Rhodopseudomonas palustris: one gene and its partner. The protein of the gene in region 1 interacts with the protein of each later gene in a pairwise test. Links are inferred from orthologs where the notes say so. Each region holds a gene or a part of one and is shown in the gene's direction. Other genes may lie near its edges. The genes, in order: gltA and RPPS3_RS12765.

Region 1 (3,181 bases):
CCCGCTGATCCACGGTCCCGACGGCTCGAAACTGTCAAAGCGCCACGGTGCGCTCGGCGTCGACGCCTACCGCGCGATGGGATACCTGCCGGCCGCGCTGCGCAACTATCTGGTCCGACTCGGCTGGAGCCACGGCGATCAGGAAATCTTTACCACGCAGGAAATGATCGATGCGTTCGACCTGCCGGCGATCGGCCGGTCGGCGGCGCGGTTCGATTTCGCCAAGCTCGAGAGCCTCAACGGTCACTACATCCGTCAGAGCGATGATCACTCTCTCGTGACCCTGCTCGAGGACCTGCTGAAATACATCCCGCAGGGCTCGGCGATTGCAGCGAAGTTCGACGACAGCATCCGTGCCAAGCTCACCCAGGCAATGCCGGGGCTGAAGGAACGCGCCAAGACGCTGATCGAGCTGCTCGACAACGCCGGCTTCATCTTCGCCGACCGGCCGCTGGCCCTGGATCCCAAGGCGCAGGCGGTGTTGACGCCCGAAACCCGACAGCTGATCGGCCGGCTGCGCGCCGCGCTGGAGGACGTCACGCCGTGGACGGCGGCGACGACCGAGGCCGCGATGCGGACGTTCGCCGAGCAGGCTGGGCTGAAGCTGGGTGCAGTGGCGCAACCGCTCCGCGTGGCACTCACGGGACGAACCACATCGCCGGGAATCTTCGACGTTTTGGCGGTGCTGGGGCGCGACGAGTGCCTGTCCCGCCTCGCCGATCAGGCCGCGTAAAAAACCCGGGAAACGGCTCGCGTCCGGCCGCCTTGCAGTGCACACTGCAATGAGCTACGCCTTTCCGCCAGCGCTTCAAGACAACCAGTCTCGCTCGCAAGAGCGCTGCGCATACGGCTGGTTTCGCCAACGAACATCGGGGACCACACGATGGACGCAACGACCAACAACAAAACGGCAACGCTGACGGTTGGAAACAAGAACTTCGATCTTCCGGTGCTCACCGGGACAGTCGGTCCCGACGTCATCGACATCGGCAAGCTCTACGCGCAGACCGGGATGTTCACCTACGATCCGGGTTTCACGTCGACGGCGAGCTGCCAGTCCAAAATCACTTACATCGACGGCGACGCAGGCGTTCTCGAGTATCGCGGTTACCCGATCGAACAGCTCGCTGAAAAAGGCGACTTCCTCGAAACCTGCTATCTCTTGCTGTACGGCGAACTGCCGACCAAGGCGCAGAAGGAAGACTTCGACTACCGCGTCACCCGCCACAACATGGTTCACGAGCAGATGGCCCGGTTCTTCCAGGGCTTCCGTCGTGACGCGCATCCGATGGCGGTGATGGTGGCTTCGGTCGGCGCGCTGGCCGCGTTCTATCACGACTCCACCGACATCAACGATCCGACCCAGCGGATGATCGCCTCGATCCGGATGATCGCCAAGGTCCCGACGCTGGCGGCGATGGCCTACAAATACTCGGTCGGTCAGCCGTTCGTGTATCCGAAGAACTCGCTGTCCTACGCCGCCAACTTCATGCGGATGTGCTTCGCCACGCCGTGCGAGGAATACGTCGTCAACCCGGTGCTGGCGAACGCGCTCGACAAGATCTTCACGCTGCACGCCGACCACGAGCAGAATGCGTCGACTTCGACCGTCCGTATCGCCGGCTCGTCGGGCGCCAATCCGTTCGCCTGCATCGCGGCCGGCATCGCCTGCCTGTGGGGCCCGGCGCATGGCGGCGCCAACGAAGCGGCGCTGGCGATGCTGAAGGAGATCGGCTCCGTCGAGAACATCCCGGACTTCATCTCCAAGGTGAAGGACAAGAACTCGCAGGTGCGGCTGATGGGCTTCGGCCACCGCGTCTACAAGAACTACGATCCGCGCGCCAAGATCATGCAGCAGGTCTGCCACGAAGTGCTGGCCGAAACCGGCCACCACGGCGACCCGCTGCTCAAGGTGGCGATGGAGCTCGAGAAGATCGCGCTCAGCGATCAGTACTTCATCGACCGCAAGCTGTACCCGAACGTCGACTTCTATTCGGGCATCACGCTGAAGGCGATGGGCTTCCCGACCGACATGTTCACCGTGCTGTTCGCGGTCGCCCGCACCGTCGGCTGGATCAGCCAGTGGAGCGAGATGATCGAAGATCCGCATCAGAAGATCGGCCGTCCGCGCCAGCTCTTCACCGGCGCGACCACCCGCAACTACGTCGAGATGAGCAAGCGCGGCTGATCGCTCCAGCTCTCTGAAAACAGAAACGGCGAACCGCCAGGCGGTTCGCCGTTTTGCTTTGTGGCTATGCCGGAGCGAAGCCTCAGTAGCGGGCGCGATCCGGAAGGGTGCGGAATTCCTGCCACACCTTCTGCGCGTCGCTTCGCATCATCTGCGCGATCTTAACCTGGCGTTTTGCGTAGGGCTTCTTCATATCGGCGCCGATATTGGAATCGTCGAACAGATCCGCGTAGTCGGTCCACGACGCCGCGTAGAAGATCCGATCGAGCCGCGCCCAGTAAGCGGTGGCGTAGCACATCGGACAGCATTCGCAGCTCGTGTACATCGTGGCGCCGCGCAGGTTCGGCGCCCCGACCTTCTTGCACGCCGCGCGGATCGCATTGACTTCGGCGTGTGCCGAGGGATCGTTATCACGCAGCACGCTATTACCAGTCGCCGCGAGAACTTCACCGTCGCGCACGATGACGGCGCCGAAAGCGCCACCCGTCTTTTCGACGACACCTGCCTTGCGCATCAATTCGATGGCCTGCGTCATGTAGCGACGATCTTGCTCCGTCGGCGCCGTGGCCAGTGCAGGCTTAGCATCCGCAACCGTCGCCCCCGCAGGCAACACAGCCGCACCGAAGGCGGCAGCGCCGGTTGCGAGGAAATTCCTGCGGTGAACGACGTTCACCGACGCGAACAGCGCATCAAGCGCCGAGGCTGACTCGATTTTGGTTTTCTTCATAGATGGAGAGCTCCGGTTGAGACGGTCCGCGTCCTCTCCGGTCCATGGACGCGCAAACTGGAGGTTCGACGCGTCGGCAGGCTAGCTCCAATCTATTGAGAATTGATTGCAACAATTACCTTCTTCAATCGCAGCGGCCGGCGGCAATCAGGCGCGGCGCATCACGTCCAGCACGATGTCGGCCGCACGTCCGCTCGGCGTCTGCTCGCCGGTCGACAAGATGTCGTCGATCTTTGCAAAGCCCGCGAGCTGGCGCCGCCGCGCCG
Region 2 (3,225 bases), 430 kb from region 1 along the record:
AGGGATGGATGAACGGGCTGCCGCCGAGAATGCGATCTCCGAGGTGGCAGATCGCCAGCGCGTAGTTCATCGACGGGTTGTAGCTCTTCACCGCGTAGAAGTTCGGCCCGATCAGGAATTTCGGGCCGCCGTCGACCGGCACCCACATCGTCGCGCTGGCCGAGGAATTGGGAAATGGCTGGCCATCGGCGCGAGTGACGCCGGAACGCGACCATTCCAAATAGCTGCGGCGACCGCTGCCTGCGCCGCCGGGGCCCTCGACCTCGTAGCCCCAATGCTCGCCGCGACGATAGTTGCCGCGCCGGACCAGATACTTCGCGGTCGAGCCGAGCGCGTCGTCGGGCCGGCCGAACGGCGACACTCGTCCGTCGCCGTCATAGTCGATGCCGACGTTCAGCCACACCTCCGGCATCCATTGGCTGTGGCCCATCGCGCCGGCCCAGGAGCCGCGCATTTCTTCCGGTGTCGACCAGCCCTTGTCGACGATCCGCAGCGCGTTGATCAGCTCGGTTTCCCAATACGTTCGCCGCCGCGGCTCGCGCCACGCCAGCGCGGCGAGCGACGGAAACACCGGCCGCATATGATTCTGCTGTACCAGCGGATCGCCATAGGCGCTCTCGACGCCCCATAGCGCCAGCAGCGTGCCGCGCTCGACGCCGAAATCGCGCTCGATCCGCGCGAACAACGCTTCGTTCTTGCGCAGCGCCTCGCGGCCGGCGGTGATCCGCCAATCCGACACCCGCCGGTTGATGTACTGCCAGAGCTGCTCGTTGAATTCGGGCTGCTTCTGGAAGTTCTTGAACACGCTCATGTCGGGTTCGAGCGACCCCATCACCCGATCCCAGGTGCGCGGCGAGATGCCCTTGGCCAGCGCCTTGGCCCGGAACGCGTCGCGCCATTCATCGAAGCCGGCCGGCGCTGCGGCCGCAGCTGCGGCAGGCAGCATCACGGCGGCGCCGACGGCCGCCTGGAGCAGGTGGCGACGGGTGAGGGAGGTGGGGGAATCGTGATCGACCATGGCCGGCAGTGTAGCGGCATTGAGGTCGTCCCCAAAGCCGCTGCGCCTCGATAGCAGCTGCGCAAGCGGGCGGCCGATTGTTCCAACAGGCGGCAGCGACACGATGTCTCCGCCTGTGCCCTTGTACCGCCGCGCTCTGCGCCCAACTGGTGACACCGACCTGCCTTCCGCAGCCTCAGGCATTCGAAGCGCGATACAGCCGACAATGGGGAGTTGAGTGGACCGCGAATCCGACATCGGGCCGGACCTTGAGGAGGCTGCGCCCAGCGACGGCTCCGACCTTGGCAGCGCCGTTGCCCAGGCGGCGCCGACGCGACGGCTGCTGATGGTGATCAACCGCGGCAGCCGCTCCGGCAGCCAAGCCGTCGGTCTGGCCGGCTCCAAACTCAGCACCGCGGGTTTCGACCTGGTGGTCTCGGCACCTTCCAGTCGCCACGAGGTCGCCCCGTGGATCGAAGCTCATGCCGAAGGCGCCGCAGGCGTTGTAATCGCCGGCGGCGACGGCACGCTGAACGCGGCTGCGCCGGCACTGGTGACGACCGGGTTGCCGCTCGGCATCATTCCGGCGGGGACCGCCAACGATCTGGCGAGGACGCTCGGTCTGCCGCTCGATATGGAAGCCGCCGCCGATGTGATTGCGGCGGGACATCGCAAGACCATCGACCTCGGTGACGTCAACGGGCACAAGTTCTTCAACGTCGCCAGCGTCGGGCTGAGCGCCGATCTGGCGCGCGAACTGAGCGGCGAGAGCAAGCGCAGGTTCGGCCGCCTCAGCTACGCGCTCACCGCCGCGAAGGTGCTCAGCAAGGCGCGACCGTTTCATGCGGTGATCGTGTCGGGCGATGAGCAGGTGCGGGTGAAGACCATGCAGGTCGCGGTCGGCAACGGTCGTTACTACGGCGGCGGCATGGCGGTGGAGCAAACCGCTGAAATCGACGACGGCCAGTTCGATCTGTATTCGCTGGAGTTCGCGCAGGTGTGGAAGCTGCTGGCGGTGGCCTACGATTTCCGCAAGGGCCGCCACGTGTTGTGGCGCGAGGTGCGCGCTGCGCGCGGCACGTCGTTCGAAATCCGCACCCGCAAGCCGCGGCCGGTGAATGCCGACGGCGAACTGGTGACGTTTACGCCGGCCCGGTTCGAGCTGCTGCGCAACGCGGTCAGCGTATTCGCGCCGAAACACCCGCCGCCGCGTCCTTGAACAACGCCAACGAAAAAGCCCGCCGGGTTGCGGCGGGCTTTGCGGCAGTCAGCAGGGCTGATTGCAATTAGTCCTTGGCGCGCTCGACGTAGGAGCCGTCTTCGGTCAGCACCACGATGCGGGTGCCGGTGCCGATGTGCGGCGGGACCTGGGTGCGGACGCCGTTCGACAGCACCGCCGGCTTGTAGGACGACGACGCGGTCTGGCCCTTGGTCACCGGCTCGGTCTCGACGACTTCGAGCGTGGCGCGCTGGGGCAGGGTGATCGCAACCGCGGTGGTGTCGTGCATCGACAGCTTCACCACCATGCCTTCCTGCAGGTAAGGCGCAGCCGAGCCGACGACGTCCTTGGCGACCTGGACCTGATCGTAGGACTCCGGCTCCATGAAGTGGAAGCCTTCGCCATCTTCATACAGGAAGGTGTAATTGCGCTCTTCGATGGTGACCTTCTCGACCTGGTCGGTGGTCTTGTAGCGCTCCGAGATCTTCACGCCGTCGCTGATTCGGCGCATTTCGATCTGGCTGACGGGCGTGCCCTTGCCGGGATGGATGTTTTCGGCAGACAGGACGACGTAAAGCTTCCCATCTTGCTCGAGGACGTTGCCCTTGCGAATAGAACTGGCGATGACTCTCAAAGGAATGTTTCCTGTCGTTCAGGTCCGGGCCCGATCCGGGCGTTGGTATCCCGAGGCCGAAACGGTTTCGGGGCGCAACATACTGATTTGTGGCGCTGATGCCAGTGTTTTGCGCGGCCGGATGGGGGCGACTTGAGATGGAGGCGACAAGCCAACCGTCGCCCTGGTGGAACAGGGATAGGTATCTGGACCGTCAGCCGTTTTTGCGCGCGCGGGGGGCGGTGACCCGGGCCGTGCGCACCTGGTTCGAGGCGGCGGGCTTTACCGAGGTCGAGACCGCGATCCTGCAGATTTCGCCCGGCAACGAGACCCATCTGCACGCCCCGCGCACTGAACTTTTGGGGCCGGACGGCGAGCGGCGCTCCCGATACCTGC

The links.
Region 2: the proteins of gltA (region 1) and RPPS3_RS12765 interact in binary tests that used the Escherichia coli proteins (3 or more experiments, as listed by UniProt). The link is inferred for Rhodopseudomonas palustris from one-to-one orthologs.

Annotation. Positions count from the first base shown.
Region 1 is NZ_CP019966.1:3,201,820-3,205,000, forward strand. Bases 174-3,035 are described here. They hold gltA (citrate synthase), read left to right. Parts: upstream 174-883; coding sequence 884-2,188; downstream 2,189-3,035. Other genes in these bases: gltX (glutamate--tRNA ligase), read left to right, coding at 174-733; RPPS3_RS14970 (nucleoside deaminase), read right to left, coding at 2,271-2,915. Also shown: more of gltX, read left to right, coding at 1-173; lpxB (lipid-A-disaccharide synthase), read right to left, coding at 3,063-3,181.
Region 2 is NZ_CP019966.1:2,773,952-2,777,176, forward strand. What follows is about bases 320-3,225. They hold RPPS3_RS12765 (lipid kinase), read left to right. Parts: upstream 320-1,235; coding sequence 1,236-2,216; downstream 2,217-3,225. Other genes in these bases: RPPS3_RS12760 (lytic murein transglycosylase), read right to left, coding at 320-1,018; efp (elongation factor P), read right to left, coding at 2,284-2,850; epmA (EF-P lysine aminoacylase EpmA), read left to right, coding at 2,988-3,225. Outside these bases: more of RPPS3_RS12760, read right to left, coding at 1-319. UniProt on the Escherichia coli protein: In vitro phosphorylates phosphatidylglycerol but not diacylglycerol; the in vivo substrate is unknown.